DNA from 2 places in the Sulfitobacter sp. PM12 genome. Region 2 is predicted to be linked to the other one. Evidence: riboswitches for the same ligand, from Rfam matches in the RefSeq annotation. Region 2 holds a riboswitch; the other holds the start of a gene.

Region 1 (7,737 bases), 1.5 Mb from region 2:
AGCAGCAGCACTTGCGGCCTTTGGGCCAGTGCACGGGCGATATGAACGCGCTGTTGTTCACCGCCCGACAGCGTGTGCCAGTGGCGGTCGCCAAAGCCCGACAGATCCACATCCGCCAGCGCCTGCGTGACGATGGCGTCGTCCCCTGCGCTCCACCCGCGCAGGGCGGACAGCCATGGGGTGCGGCCCAGTTCAACGGCATGGCGCACGGTGATGCGATCTGCGGTATCGGCGTGTTGTTCGACCAGCGCCAGCCGCTGTGCGATATCGCGCTGGCGCATCTTTGCCAGCGGTGCGCCGTCCAGCTCGACCCGCCCGCGCGAGGGTTTCTGAATACCGGCAAGCATATGCAGCAACGTGGATTTGCCCGACCCGTTCGGCCCGATCAGCCCCAGCTTTTCGCCCGGCCGCAAGGACAGGGACACGTCGTTGACGATGGCGCGGTTGCGCACCCGCCAGCCCAGTTCGTGACAGGACAGAATCATGGCGACGTCCTTTTGCCAATCAGGATCAGTGCAAAGACGGGCGCGCCGACCAAAGCGGTCACCACGCCGATGGGCAGCACTTGGCCCGGTACAATCACTCGGGAAATCACATCGGCAAAGACCAGAAACACCGCCCCCGCCAGTGCGGAAGCAGGCACAAGGATCGCGTGACGATGCCCCACGACGATGCGCATGGCATGGGGAATCACCAGCCCGACAAAGCCGATCGCACCTACCACCGAGACCATCACCGCCGTGACCAGCGCCGCCGTGCCGATCAGCAGCAGCTGCACGCGGCGCACCGGAATGCCCAAGGACGCGGCGCTGTCGCTGCCGAAGGTAAAGGCATCCAGCGCGCGGGCGTGCCACAGACAGGCCAGCAGCCCGATCATCGCCGCGGGCAGGGCGCTTAGTACATCGGGCCAGCGCACGCCCGACATATTCCCCAAAAGCCAGAACATGATAGCACGGGCCTGTTCGGCATTGGCCGATTTCGTGATCATCAGCGCGGTCAGGGCGTTGAACATCTGGCTGCCCGCGATACCGGCCAGCACGATCACGCCCGCGGCCCGCAGGCCCACACCGCCCCCTGCCGCCTGCGCCAGCAAAGCCACAAAAGCGAAAGCCACCAGCGCCCCGCTGAACGCACCGATAGACAGCGAAATGGCACCACCCCCCAGCCCGAGGATGGTCACCGCAACAGCGCCGGTGGACGCCCCCGCAGAGATGCCCAGCAGATAGGGATCCGCCAGCGCATTGCGCAGCAGTGCTTGCAACACGACGCCCGACAGCGCCAGACCGGCGCCACAGCACATTGCCACCACGGCCCGCGCCATGCGGTAGTTCCACACGATGCCCTCGTCAATCTTGTCGACCGCATAGCCCGCGTTCAGCGCCTTGTTGGCCAGCACCTTCAGCACCACCAGCGGCGGGATAGAGACCTCGCCGATGGCCGCACCAAACAGCAGTGTGGCCAGCAGCACCGGCGGGATGATCACCCACCAGTGCCACTGCGGCCTGCGCATCACAGAGCGGTCGATTGCGGTCATTCGGCTAGATCGAAACCGGACAGCGCGTCAGCCATCGTTTCCAGCGCATAGATCGCACGCACGGTCGGGTCCATCGCATGGGCGTCCATGGTGATGATGCGGCCCTCTTTCACCGCGGTCATCTCGCGGGCGACGGGGTCGTTCATCAGGAAGCTGCGTTTTTTCTCGATGTCATCCGCGGGGAAGCGGCGACGGTCCATTTTGGCAAGCACGATGAACGTCGGGTCGGATTTCGCCAGAGTCTCCCATCCGACCAGCGGCCATTCCTCGGCCGAGGTCACGACGTTTTCAACGCCAAGCTTGTCCATCATATAGGCGGGCACACCCTGTTGACCTGCGACATAAGGGTCCGCCGCCATCTCGGACGACGAGAACCAGAACAGCGCCGAGGTGCCTTGGGGCAGGTTCAGCGATTTGGCTTTCTCGACCGCCTTTGCCTCACGCGATTGCAGGTCTGCCAGCAGCGTGGCACCGGCGTCTTGCGCGTTATAGATCAGGGCGAGCTCTTCGATGCTGGTATACAGCTGCTGGGTCGTGAACAGTTCAGATCGCGTGCCGTCCGCGCCGACAGAATTATCCTTGGCCGCGCAATCGGTGGGCATCACATAGGTCGGCACGCCCACCTCGTGAAAGCTGTCGCGGGTGCCGACCATACCTTCGGGGCCGACGTGCCATTCATACATCACGGTGACCAGATCGGGGCGTTTGCCCAACACGCTTTCAAAGCTGGGGTCGTTATCCGCCAGCCGTTCAATCGCATCGTTGGTGTCTTTGAACTCTGGCAAAACGGGGCTGAACCAGACAGAGGTTCCCGCGATCCGGTCCTGCTGGCCCAGCAGATACAGGATCTCTGTCGTGGATTGCCCGATGGTCACGGTGGTCTGGGGTGCCGCGTCAAAGCTGAGCGTATGGCCGCAGTTGTCGATGGTCAGCGGATAGTCTGTCTCTGCGCCAAGCGCGGTGCTGCCCGCAAGGCTCGCAATCAGGGTCAGGCTCGAAAAAAATGGTTTCATATCAAGGGCTCCGGTTGGTCCGATGCCGGGGTCTTTGAATAGAAAGAGAAGGGGCCAGCCAAATGGCGCGCGGGCGCATTTTGGTCTGCGCGTAAGGTAATATCCGGTCCCATCATCATCCTCTCCCGAGCAACCCCGCCCGGTGTTTCAGGTTCAGTGTCGGCAGGTCTCCTGACTGACGGATCGCGGCTGTCCCCGCCTTCCCGGACCTTGAGGCCCAGTGGCATGATGGAGGTAGCTCACCGTCTACAGTTGCGGGGGCAGTTCCGGTTCATCCACACCAAAGCGCGGATGGCGAATTCCCTATTATTTCCCGAAGGAAACCGACCCGGTTTCGATGACAGTTGTCCGCCCACCCGTCAAGTTGCGTTTTTGCGGTCGTCATCGCGGGACAAAGGCAAATAACGCAGGCCACGGTTCCGCAGAACGGGCGAGAGGCAAATAACAAACGGATGGAAAACCAAGTGGCAGCCCGTAGGGGAGTCGAACCCCTCTTTTCAGGTTGAAAACCTGACGTCCTAACCGATAGACGAACGGGCCACTTAACTTGTGAGCGCTTCTTTAGGCAAAGCCATCGGCGGGCGCAAGTGCAAGCCGCATGAGAAATTGGGGAAATACGGCAAAAAAATCACATCTTCTGATGCCATATTCCAAGGGGCGTATGGCGAGGGGGAATCGCCGTGTGAAACGCGCGCCGCGCTCGGGATGAGGGCGCGCGTTTCCCTTAGATTTCCCAGTGAAAACCTGTCGCTTTTTCGGAGACGGTCCAGAGTTTCTCCATCACGGGTTTGTCGTAGGCATGGGGGTTCAGGGTGCCTTTGCCAACGGGCCCTCCGGTTTGCAGCCATCCGGTCGGGCCATAAAGCGCGCGCTGCGCCAACCCGTCTTCGGTCGCGCACATGACTTCGGGATACGCGCCTTTTTCGGCGGATTGCACCATTGGCGTCTTGCTCATCATCCACCAGGTGACCCGTGTGAAAAGCCCGCCGCTTGTGCTGATCAGCGAGGTCGCCGACGCGCCGGGGTGACAGACGTATACCTCAACGCGGCTGTCGGTGGCTTTCAGCCGGTCCTGAAGCTCATAGGCAAACATCATCTGCGCCAGCTTGCTTTGGCTGTAGACCGCGTTGGCGCTATAGTTCTTGTCCCAGTTCATGTCGTCGAACTGTATCGTCTTGATCCCCATGTTGTACCCGAGGCTGGACACCACAACGATCCGGCCCGCACTTTCCTGAATGCGATCAAACAGCATCCCGCACAGCAGGAAGTGCCCATAGTGGTTGGTGCCAAGCTGGCTTTCGAACCCGTCAACGGTCAGCTGCTGTGTCGGCACCTGCGCGATGGCAGCGTTGCAGATCAGCGCGTCAATCCGGGGAACGGTGCGTTTCACCTCCTCCGCCGCGGCGCGCACGCTGGCCAGATCAGACAGATCCATCCGCACAAAGCTCACCTCGGCGTTGGCACCGAACGTGTCCTTGAGCGTTTTGATCGCGGCGATGGATTTGTCGGCGTTGCGGTTCAGCATGACGACTTTTGCCCCCTTGGACAGCAGGATGCGCGTGGCCTGAAAGCCCGCACCGGCCGTCGTGCCGGTGATGAGATATGTTTTCCCCTTGAGCGATCCAAGGCGATCAGGTGTCCAGCCTTTGGGTCCGAAAGTCGTGTCCTTCATCGTCATGTTCCTTTTCGATGTCAGCGCGGCAGCGATGCGCGGTGTGTTTGGTGTTGAAGGGTAAATAGCTCTCGGCTGGCTCTCAAAATAGGCGAGATCGTCGCGAATACTTGCCTGATTGTATCACGCGCTTGTGAAAGGCCGATGTGACGCAGTAGATTGCCCTCATGAGCAAAGACCAGATCAGACAGCTAATCCGGAACAACGCGACCCAAGAGGGGCTGACGGGAGCCGGCATTGACGGGGTGCGCCTGTTTCGGGCCACGCAGGCGATTCATTGCGTGCCGGCGGTCTATGAACCCAGCGTTATTGCTATCGTCAGCGGGGCGAAAGAGGCTGTGCTGGACGGGCACAGGTACATCTATGACGACAGCCGATATATGTGCTGCCCGATGTCGATGCCGGTGAAGGCCGGCGCGCCGACCGCCTCTGCCGAAAGCCCGCTCTACGGGGTTATCATTTCGCTCGATAAGCGGATGATGACAGAACTGTCGATGGAGATGGAAAATACCGGCAATGTGATTCCCGAGGTCAAAGGCGGTTTGCGCGCGCAGGGGATCAGGCTGGCCGCTTGGGATGATGCCTTTGCCGACGCGCTGCTGCGTTTGCTGCAATTGGGTGGCAATCCGGCGGATACGGCGATTCTTGGCGAGGCACGGCTGCGCGAGCTTTACTACGCGATCCTAAAGGGGGAGGCAGGGAGTTTTGCCAGACAGGCCTTCGGCGCGGGCAATGCGATTGCACGGTCGATCGCGCATGTATCCTCTCACCTGGACGCGCCGATCTCTATTGATGATATGGCGTCCCGCGCCGGGATGAGCCGCGCCGCATTTCATCGCAAGTTCAAACAGGTGACGACGATGGCCCCGATCCAGTTTGTCAAATCCATGCGGCTCAACAATGCGGCGATGAAGATCGCAGGCGGCATGTCGGTGAACGAGGCGGCGGTCGATGTGGGATATGTCAGCCCGTCGCAATTCAGTCGCGAATTCAGGCGGATGTACGGGCAATCCCCGCGCCAATGGGGGGATGCCCAGCAGTTTCCGGTTGAAATGGGCCAATAAGGGGCTGCCATCGTCTGTATGTTGGCAGCGCCTTTTCACAAGTCTGGTGCTATGATCAGACGTCTACAACCACCTTGCCGATGGCTTGCCCGCTGGTCAGGCGGTCATAGGCCCCGCCCACCGTATCAAGGCCGAATCTCTGGTCATCAAGCAAGGGCTTCAGCGCCCCTGCGTCCACAATCTCTGCCAGTTTGGGCAGGTCGGCAGCTTCGAACGTCGCGTCGTCACCGTAGGCGGTAAGGGTCATGGCTTTCATAGTGGTCATCCTCGAGTGTGTCTGATGCCCCCTATCTAATGACTGCCCTGATTTATGTAATTGACCTAATTTTGAGTTCAGTTTTCTGATTGTGGATATAAAAGGCGAGGCGTAAACCGCCGTCAGAGACATCAGAGCTTAGCCGTCCAGTCCGCCGCGCGAGATCAAACAGCGCAGAAACAGCGGCAAACACATCTCGCCCAAGATCATGGCGCATTGTCTTCAGAATGTCGGGTAAGGGCACAAGTGGCAGCCCGTAGGGGAGTCGAACCCCTCTTTTCAGGTTGAAAACCTGACGTCCTAACCGATAGACGAACGGGCCACTTAGCTTGTGAGCGCTTCTCTAAGGAATGCGGCGCAGGCGCGCAAGCAGAAATCGAAAGAAAATGAAAAATTTTTACGCAGGTGCCGCATCTTCCAGACGCAGCTGCACAGACTGTCGGCCGCGCCACGTATTGATGTCCAGACGGCCCGCCAGATGGAACCGTGCACCACCGTGGTTTTCCAGTGCCGGGCCAAGCGGGCCGTCAAATGCACCAAAGGCGATGGCGTCCATTTTGGTGTTGTTGCCGTCGCCGAAACTGATCTTGAGGTGGCTTTCACCCACCCGCTTGGCAAAGCGTATCTGCATGTCGGCAAAGGCATATCGCGGGGCAGGGGCACCGGCCCCGAAGGGGCCTGCCTGTTCCACCTGCTGCGCCAGTTCCACCGTCGCGGCGGCGGGCATCAACATGCCGTCCAGCTTCAGGTCTGCCGCGCCAGCCAGATGCGCGCCCTGCTTGGCCAGTAGCTCTGACAGCCGCGCCATGGCGGCGTCCAGCTTGTCTTCGGCCACGGTCAGCCCGGCGGCCATTTTATGTCCGCCGCCCTTGATCAGTAGCCCCTCGGCTGCCAGCCGCTGGATCGGCGCGCCCAGATCGATCCCCGAGACAGAGCGGCCAGAGCCTTTGCCGATGCCATCCTCGAACCCGATCACGATCGACGGCCGGTTCGACGCCTCTTTCAAACGCGAGGCGACGATGCCCACCACGCCCGGATGCCAGCCCGCGCCCGAGGCCCAGACCAAAGGCGCGTCAAAGCCGCGGGCCTCTGCCTGATCCAGCGCGGCGGCGCGAACGGCGGTTTCAACATCGCGGCGCTCGGTGTTCAGCAGGTCCAGCTTTTCGGCAAGCGACTGCGCCTCATGGGGATCATCGCAGGCCAGCAGCCTTGCCCCCAGATCCGCTTGCCCGATGCGCCCGCCCGCGTTGATCCGCGGGCCAAGCAGAAACCCAAGATGATAGGCCGCCGGGGCCGTATCCATCCGCGCCACATCGGCCAAGGCGGCAAGCCCCAATCTGTCGCGCCGCGCCATGACGCGTAGCCCCTGACGTACAAAGGCGCGGTTCACGCCGATCAACGGGGCGACATCGGCCACCGTGGCCAGCCCCACCAGATCCAACAGCGCCATCAGGTCAGGCCCGTGTGTGCCCGCTTCGCGCAGTTGGCGCCCTGCCTCGACCAGCATCAAGAACACCACTGCCGCGGCACAAAGATGCGCCAAGGCACCGTCTTCATCCTGCCGGTTGGGGTTCACCACGGCCAAGGCGTCGGGCAGGGTCTCTCCGCCCAGGTGGTGGTCCAGAATAACGACATCCGCGCCTACCGCCGCGGCCACCGGCCCATGAGACAAGGTCCCGCAGTCAACGCAGACGATCAGATCATGGGCCGCGGCCAGTTCGGCCATTGCGGCGTCGTTGGGGCCATATCCTTCGTCGATCCGGTCCGGTACATAAAGCGTCGCGGCGCAGCCCATCTCGCGCAGCCAGACCAGCAGCAGCGCGGCAGAGCTGCCACCATCCACGTCATAATCCGCAAAAACGGCAATCCGCTGACGTGCTTTGACCGCAGCAAGAAAACGCGTCGCGGCTTTTTCCATGTCGCGCAGGGAACGCGGGTCAGGCAGCAGATCGCGCAACGACGGCGCAAGAAACGCTTCGGCCTCTTCCGCCGCCACACCGCGCCGCGCCAGCACCTGACACAGGGCCAGCGGCAGGCTGGTCTGCTGCACCAGAACTTCGGTCGCGCGTTCCACCTCGACACCGGGGCCAACCCAGCGACGCCCCGTTAAAGACGCATCAACACCTAGAAAGCTCATGCATCTCCCCCTTCCAAATGGTCAAAAATCCTCGCCGAAGGCATCCGTCCCATCCTCCCCA
Region 2 (7,737 bases):
TGGCGCAGGATCACGCCGGGCACGCGGCTGGTGGCGAATGCGGTGGCACTTGAAACCCAAGCCTTGCTGATCCGCTGGCAAGGGACGCACGGCGGGCAATTGCTGCGGATCGATCTGGCACAGGCGGCCCCCTTGGGGACCATGCAGGGCTGGCACCCCAGCCGCCCGCAACTGCAATGGAGCGTGACCCGATGATCGTCGCGGGCATAGGATTGCGCGCGGATGCGACCGAGGCGGATTTACACGCGGCCCTTGCGTTGACGCGGCGCAGGCCGGACACGCTCGCGACCCTCGCGATCAAGGTGACGCCGGCGCTACGGCGTTTTGCCGATAGTCTGGGATTGCCGCTGATCGAACTGTCGGAAGCCGATATCGCAGACATCCCGACGCGTACCGTGTCGCCGCGCGTGCAGGCGCGGTTCGGGACCGGATCACTTGCCGAGGCCGCCGCATTGCGCGTTGCCGGTCGCGGTGCCAAATTGACGACCTTGCGTGTGACCAGCCCCAATGGCATGGCCACCGTAGCTATCGCGGAAGGAATTGCCCCATGACTGTTCACTTTATCGGCGCGGGCCCCGGTGCCCCTGATCTGCTGACCCTGCGGGGGCGCGACCTGATCGCGGCCTGCCCTGTGTGTCTGTATGCCGGATCGTTGGTCCCGTCTGAGCTGCTGTCCTACTGCCCTGCGGATGCGAAGATCGTGAACACCGCGTCGCTGTCGCTGGACGAGATCATGGCAGAGATCAAGGCCGCAGATGATGCGGGGCAGGATGTGGCGCGGCTTCATTCGGGTGATCTATCGGTCTGGTCCGCCATGGGCGAGCAGCTGCGCCGCTTGCGCGAGCTGGACATCGACTATGACATCACCCCCGGCGTGCCCGCCTTTGCCGCTGCCGCCGCCGCTTTGGGGAACGAGCTGACGCTGCCCGGTGTGGCGCAGTCGCTTGTTCTCACTCGGACATCTGGGCGGGCGTCAGCCATGCCCGAGGGTGAAACGCTCGAGAATTTTGCCGCCACGGGTGCCACGCTGGCGATCCACCTGTCGGTGCATGTGCTGGATGATGTGGTCGCGCGGCTCACCCCTCATTACGGAGAGGACTGCCCCGTCGCCATCGTCTGGCGCGCCAGCTGGCCGGATCAACGGGTGGTGCGGGCGACCTTAGGCAGCGTGATTGACGCCACCGACGGCGAACGCGGGCGCACGGCGCTGATCCTTGTGGGCCGCGCACTGACGGCAGAGGAGTTCCGCGAAAGCTGTCTGTACGCGGGCGATTACGACCGCCGCTTCCGCCCCGTGGGCACAGAGCCGCGCTTTCCCGAGGGCACAGAATGATCGAGACAACGCAACTGCCCAAGGGCCTGATGATTTCGGCCCCGGCGTCGGGCACGGGCAAGACCACCTTGATGTTGGGCCTGTTGAACGCGCTCAGCCGTCGCGGCGTCGACGTGCGCCCGTTCAAGAGCGGGCCGGATTACATCGACCCCGGCTTTCACCGCGCGGCCTGCGGGCGGTCGTCCTATAATATCGATAGCTGGGCCATGGGCTCGGGCGTGTTGTGCAATCTGATCGGCACCGCCCATGGCGGCGATCTGGCCCTGATCGAAGGGTCAATGGGGCTGTTCGATGGTGTGGCGCAACCGGGGGAAACCTCGAACGGGGCGAGCGCCGATATCTCTGCCATGACGGGCTGGCCGGTGGTGTTGCTGCTGGATGTATCGGGTCAGGCGCAATCGGCTGCGGCCACCGCCCTTGGGTTCAAGACGATGCGCCCGGATGTGCATGTCGCGGGTGTGGTGCTGAACAAGGTCGCCAGCCCCCGTCACGAGGCGCTGCTGCGTCTGGGGATGGAGCAGGTCGGCATCCCCGTTCTGGGCGCGCTGCCCCGACAGGGATCGGTCACGCTGCCGGAACGCCACTTGGGTCTGGTGCAGGCCGAGGAGCAGCCCGAGCTGATGAAGCTGCTGGATGCGGCAGGTGATTTCATCGCGCAGCATATCGATCTTGATCTGATCGTCTCTGCCGCCCAAGGGCGCAGTATTCCCGACGGGCCAGATGTGTTGCCCCCGCCCCCCGGGCAACGGATCGCTTTGGCCAAGGACGCCGCGTTTTCGTTCATCTATCCGCATTTGCTGGACCACTGGATCGCCGCGGGTGCGCAGGTGTTGCCCTTCTCGCCGCTGGCGGATGAGGCACCGGACGACAGCGCCGACATCTGCTGGCTGCCCGGTGGCTATCCCGAACTGCATGCCGGACGCCTTGCCGCTGCCGCGCAGTTCCGCGACAGCCTGCAACAATTCGCCACGACGCGCCCGGTGCATGGGGAATGCGGGGGGTATATGGCGATGGGGGCCGGTTTGGTCGACAAGGAAGGCGTGCGGCACCAGATGGCGGGGCTGCTGGGGCTGGAAACCAGCTATGAGAAGCGCAAGATGCATCTGGGCTACCGGCTTGCCACGCTGAACGAACCCGGCCCCGGCTATGACGCGGGCGCGCGGTTGCGCGGGCATGAATTCCACTATTCTACCATCCTGTCGCAACCAGACACGCCGCTGGCGCGGGTGGTCGATGCTAATGGGGCCGAAGTGCCCGAGACAGGCTCGCGCCGGGGCCATGCGACGGGCACCTTCTTTCACCTGATTGCGGGGGCGTCATGAGCGGTTTTGTCTCTTTCGTCTCCTCCGGTCCGGGTGATCCCGAGCTGCTGACCGTGAAGGCGGTAAAGCGGTTGCAAGAGGCCGAAGTCGTGCTGTTCGACGATCTGTCGGCGGGTCCGATCCTTGAACATGTCTCGCCCGAGGCGGATCTGATCGGGGTAGGCAAACGCGCCGGACGGCTGTCTCCGAAGCAGGATCACGTGAGCCGCCTGCTGGTCGAACACGCATTGACCGGCGCGCGGGTGGTGCGGCTCAAAAGCGGGGACGCGGGCGTGTTTGGCCGGCTTGAAGAAGAGCTGACCGCGCTGAAAGCGGCTGGCGTCGCCTTCGAGATCATCCCCGGTGTGACGGCGGCGTCTTCGGCGGCGGCGGCGGCGATGATCCCGCTGACCCGGCGGCTGACCGCGCGGCGGGTGCAATTCATCACCGGCCACGGCGAATCGGGGGCCTTGCCCGAAGATCTGAACATGGCGGCGCTGGCCGACCCTACGGCGACCACGGTCGTCTACATGGGCCGCCGCACCTTTGCGGGTTTCGCCGCGCGGCTGATCGAGGCGGGCTTGCCGCCCTCCACCCCTGCCCTGCTAGCAGAGGCGGTATCGACCCCCGATCAAAAGCTGAGCCGCCACACCGTGGAAAGCCTTGCCCATCTGCCGCTGGATCCCGCAACGTCAGCGCCTGCGCTGATCCTTTACGGGCCTTTGACCGAATAGATGACTTGACAAAACCGGCCCGAAAATGACCACCTATTCCGGACGGTTCCCCGTGCGCCTTCGGGCAATCGGGGTGAAAAGGGAATACGGTGCGGTGCCAAAGCAAAGGTGCCAAATCCGGAACTGCCCCCGCACCTGTAAGTGAAGAGCAACCCGCATTGCCACTGGGCCAGACCGCCTGGGAAGGCGCGGCACGCATGGACGCACAAAGTCAGGAGACCTGCCGTCATGGGGATGATCCCCGATCCAACTGGCTGCCCCCCGGGGCGGCTTTCACATTATGCCGTCGGGGAAGACGGTAAGGAGACCTGAATATGCATATCGAACCCGAAGTCGTGACCGGCGCCAAGCTGGTCCTGTCCTATGGCACCGCCGCCGGTGCTGCGGCCTATACCGCGAAAACCGCAATGGACTCTGTCCGTGAGAAAGGCGTCGTGCCTTTTGCGGGCGGGGCCATGGTGGCCACCGCGCTGACCTTTGTCTTTTTTCAGGTCTTCCCGCATTTCCCCGTGGGCGTGAGCGAAGTGCACCTGATCCTCGGGTCGACCCTGTTCTTGCTGTTCGGCGTGGCCCCTGCGGCTGCGGGTCTGGCGCTTGGTCTGCTGGCGCAGGGCGTGTTCTTTGCCCCCATCGACCTGCCGCAATACACGATGAACGTCACCACGCTGCTGGTGCCCTTGTTCATGGTCTCGGCGCTGGCCAAACGCATCATCGCGCCCAACACCGCCTATGTTGATCTGACCTATGTTCAAGCGCTCAAGCTGTCGACCGCGTTTCAGGCGGGCGTTGTGGGCTGGGTCGCCTTCTGGGCCATCTACGGTCAGGGCTTTGCCGCCAGCAACATCGCCGCTGTGGCCAGCTTTGGCGGGGCCTATATGATGGTCATCCTGATCGAGCCGCTGGTGGATCTGGCCGTGCTCGCCGCCGCGAAAACCCTGCGCGATTTCGCAGGCAGCGCGCTGTTCACCAAACGTCTGACACAGACTGCCGCTGAATAATCCAAGACCCGACGCGGCCCCCTATTCTTCGGGCCGCGTCACCCCCTGCCGGAGCCTCAAGATGTTTACGCTTTCACTGATCGGCATCGGGTCCGGCAATCCCAAACACCTTACATTACAAGCCATCGACGCGTTGAATGCCTGCGATGTGATCCTGATCCCGTCCAAGGGCGCGGGCAAGGATGATCTGGCTGGCCTGCGGCACGAGATTTGCGCCCAGGTGCTGCGGTCGGACGGGCCTGAAATTCACGAATTCACCCTGCCCAAACGCGACGCCGCCAACCCTGATTATCACGCGGGCGTCCACGATTGGCACGATGCCATTGCGCACGTCTGGCTGGCCGAGATGCAGCGCACCCTGCCCCAAGGTGGTCGTGTCGGTTTCCTCGTCTGGGGGGATCCATCGCTGTATGACAGCACCCTGCGCATTGCGGAGCGGTTGCAAAAGGTCGTCACACTCACCGTCGATGTCGTGCCGGGGATCACCTCGCTTCAGGTACTGACGGCGGGCCATGCGATCCCGCTGAACACCATCGGCAATCCCGTCACCATCACCACCGGTCGGCAGCTGCGCGATCATGGCTGGCCGCTGGGTGTGGATACGATTGCCGTCATGCTGGACGGCACCTGCGCCTTCGAGGTGTTGCGGCAGCACAGCGACATACACATCTGGTGGACCGCCTATGCCGGCATGCCGAACGAGCGTCGCATCGCAGGCCCGCTGGATCAAGTCTGCGACCGCATCATCGCAACACGGGCAGAGGCCCGCGCCGCCCATGGCTGGATCATGGATATCTACCTGCTGCGCCGGTAGACACGCGCGCTACAGCTTTTCGAGCCGTTGCAAGATCGGGCAATCGGGGCGGTCATCGCCAGCGCATTCATGCACCAGATGGGTCAAGGTCTGACGAATATCTTGCAGGTCCGCGATCTTGCTTTCGATCTGCGCCAAATGTTGCTGGGCGATGGCACGGACATCGGCGCTGGCGCGATCCTGATCATCCCAAAGCGCCAGCAGGTCGCGGCAATTCTCGATCGTGAAGCCCAAGGCCCGCGCACGGCCCAGAAACGTCAGCTTATGCACGTCGCTGTCGCAAAAGCTGCGATACCCGTTGGTGTCACGCGCGGGCGTGATCAGACCGATGTCTTCGTAGTAGCGGATGGTCTTGGCAGGCAGACCTGCGCTTTTCGACACGTCACCGATGTTCATGGACGTCTCCTTTCGTTGAATTAGGCGGTTGCTGCGGCGGCGATCCACCGCAGGCGCAGGGCGTTGAACAGGACAAAGACGCTCGACAAAGCCATGGCGGCGGCGGCAAGCACGGGCGACAGCAGCACGCCGAACAGCGGATAGAGCACACCGGCTGCAACGGGGATCAGCAGCGCGTTATAGCCAAAGGCCCAAAAGAGGTTCTGGCGGATATTGCGCATGGTGTGCTGGCTGATGTGCAGGGCGTTCACCACCCCTTGCAGATCGCCCGACATCAACACAACGTCGGCCGCTTCGATAGCGACATCCGTTCCGGTACCGATGGCGATGCCCACGTCGACCCCCGCCAGCGCGGGCGCATCATTGATCCCGTCCCCGACAAAGGCGACCTTGCGGCCCGCCTGTTGCAGGTCCTCCAGCGCGGCGACCTTGCCGTCGGGCAGCACTTCGGCGACCACGGTATCGATCCCCAAACGGTCGGCAATCGCCTGCGCCGTCGCCTTGTTGTCACCGGTGATCATCGCGATTTTCAGCCCCGCTTCGTGCAGCGCCTCCAGCGCTTGGGGCGTCGTTTCCTTGATCGGGTCGGCGACGCCGATCATCGCGACAAGCGCCCCATCCACGGCGGCGAAAAGCGGTGTCTTGCCCTCTGCCCCCCATGCTGCCGACCGCCCCTCTGCCGCGGCGAGAGAGACCCCTTCGGACTTCATGAAACGGTCCGCCCCGACAAGCACGCGACGCCCCTCGACCTCGGCGTGTACACCGTGACCGGTTTGCGAGGCAAAAGAGGTTACCGCTGCCAGCGACAGCCCCTGTGTTTCGGCATGGCGCAGGATGGCGCTGGCAATCGGGTGCTCTGACTGCGCCTCGACCGACGCAACGAGCCGCAACGCATCGGCCTGCGACCAGCCGTTGAAGACATCCAGATCCGTCACCTCAGGCCGACCGGCGGTCAGCGTGCCGGTTTTATCAAGCGCGATGGTATCGACCTCGGCCAAGACCTGAAGCGCATCCCCCTTGCGGAACAGCACGCCCATCTCGGCCCCTCGCCCCGTGCCCACCATGATAGAGGTCGGCGTGGCCAGCCCCATCGCACAGGGGCAGGCGATGATCAGCACCGCGACGCTTGCTACCAGAGCGTGCCCCAAGGACGGCTGCGGCCCGAACGCAAGCCAGACAAGGAAAGTGGCCGCGGCAATCGCCATGACGACGGGCACGAACCACATGGTGATGCGGTTGACCATATCCTGCACCGGCAGCTTGGCACCTTGGGCGTCCTCGACCATGCGCACGATCTGCGACAAGGTCGTGTCCGCGCCCACATGGGTCGCGCGGTAAACCAACGCGCCGGTGCCATTCACCGTCCCCCCGACCACACGCATGTCGGGCAGTTTTTCGACGGGCACGGGTTCGCCGGTGATCATGCTTTCATCGACATAGGAACTGCCACGTGTCACGGTCCCGTCTACGGCGATCTTTTCACCGGGGCGCGCATGGATCAGATCGCCGACGGTGATCGCGTCGATCGCAACCTCTGACACGTTGCCGTCCCGCTCTACCCGCGCGGTTTTGGGGCGCAGCCCGACCAGTTTGCGGATCGCTTGCCCGGTTTGGCCCTTGGCCCGCGCCTCTAGCGTGCGCCCCAGCAGGATCAGCGTGACGATCATCGCGGCGGCTTCGAAATAGACCGCTTGCGCACCGGCGGGCAGCAACTGTGGCAAGAACAGCGCCACGGTGGAAAAACCCCATGCCGCCGTGGCCCCCAGAAACACCAGAGAGTTCATGTCAGGCGTGCGTTTCAACAGCGCTGGCACGCCGGTGACAAAAAAGCGCCGCCCGGGCCATGCCAGCACGATGGTGGTCAGTACGAACTGGATCGACCAGCTCAGCTGCTGCCCCAGCGTCGACATCACCCAATGGTGGAACGCGGGGATCATATGGCCGCCCATCTCGAGCACAAACACCGGCAGGGTCAACGCCGCGGCGAGCAGCGTCATACGTTTAAGATGCGCGGCTTCTTCAACCTTGCGGTCCGGCGCGGGGGAAGATGCGGTGTCCGTCACAGGGGTGGCGGGGTAGCCCGCGGCTTGCGCAGCCTGCACAATGGCGGCATCCGGCTCTGCGGTAAGCGACTGCACCACGGCCTCTTCCCGGGCGAGGT

What was found. Region 2 has a riboswitch for cobalamin ahead of AADW22_RS14780 (energy-coupling factor ABC transporter permease). Riboswitches for the same ligand answer to the same signal wherever they lie in the genome.
Region 1: linked by a shared signal. The riboswitch ahead of AADW22_RS07060 (ABC transporter substrate-binding protein) and the one ahead of AADW22_RS14780 (energy-coupling factor ABC transporter permease) in region 2 are both predicted to bind cobalamin.

What each region holds. Positions count from the first base shown of each region.
Region 1 is NZ_CP151529.1:1,476,920-1,484,656, forward strand. It holds gene AADW22_RS07050 (ABC transporter ATP-binding protein) at 1-485, opposite strand, end outside; gene AADW22_RS07055 (FecCD family ABC transporter permease) at 482-1,510, opposite strand; gene AADW22_RS07060 (ABC transporter substrate-binding protein) at 1,531-2,547, opposite strand; cobalamin riboswitch at 2,691-2,890, opposite strand; tRNA gene AADW22_RS07065 (tRNA-Glu) at 3,013-3,087, opposite strand; gene AADW22_RS07070 (SDR family oxidoreductase) at 3,272-4,219, opposite strand; gene AADW22_RS07075 (AraC family transcriptional regulator N-terminal domain-containing protein) at 4,387-5,283, shown strand; gene AADW22_RS07080 (zinc-binding dehydrogenase) at 5,339-5,671, opposite strand; tRNA gene AADW22_RS07085 (tRNA-Glu) at 5,787-5,861, opposite strand; gene recJ (single-stranded-DNA-specific exonuclease RecJ) at 5,937-7,676, opposite strand.
Region 2 is NZ_CP151529.1:2,986,251-2,993,987, forward strand. It holds gene cbiE (precorrin-6y C5,15-methyltransferase (decarboxylating) subunit CbiE) at 1-195, shown strand, start outside; gene AADW22_RS14760 (cobalamin biosynthesis protein) at 192-551, shown strand; gene cobM (precorrin-4 C(11)-methyltransferase) at 548-1,333, shown strand; gene AADW22_RS14770 (cobyrinate a,c-diamide synthase) at 1,330-2,655, shown strand; gene cobA (uroporphyrinogen-III C-methyltransferase) at 2,652-3,368, shown strand; cobalamin riboswitch at 3,395-3,611, shown strand; gene AADW22_RS14780 (energy-coupling factor ABC transporter permease) at 3,683-4,366, shown strand; gene cobF (precorrin-6A synthase (deacetylating)) at 4,428-5,180, shown strand; gene cueR (Cu(I)-responsive transcriptional regulator) at 5,190-5,576, opposite strand; gene AADW22_RS14795 (heavy metal translocating P-type ATPase) at 5,597-7,737, opposite strand, start outside.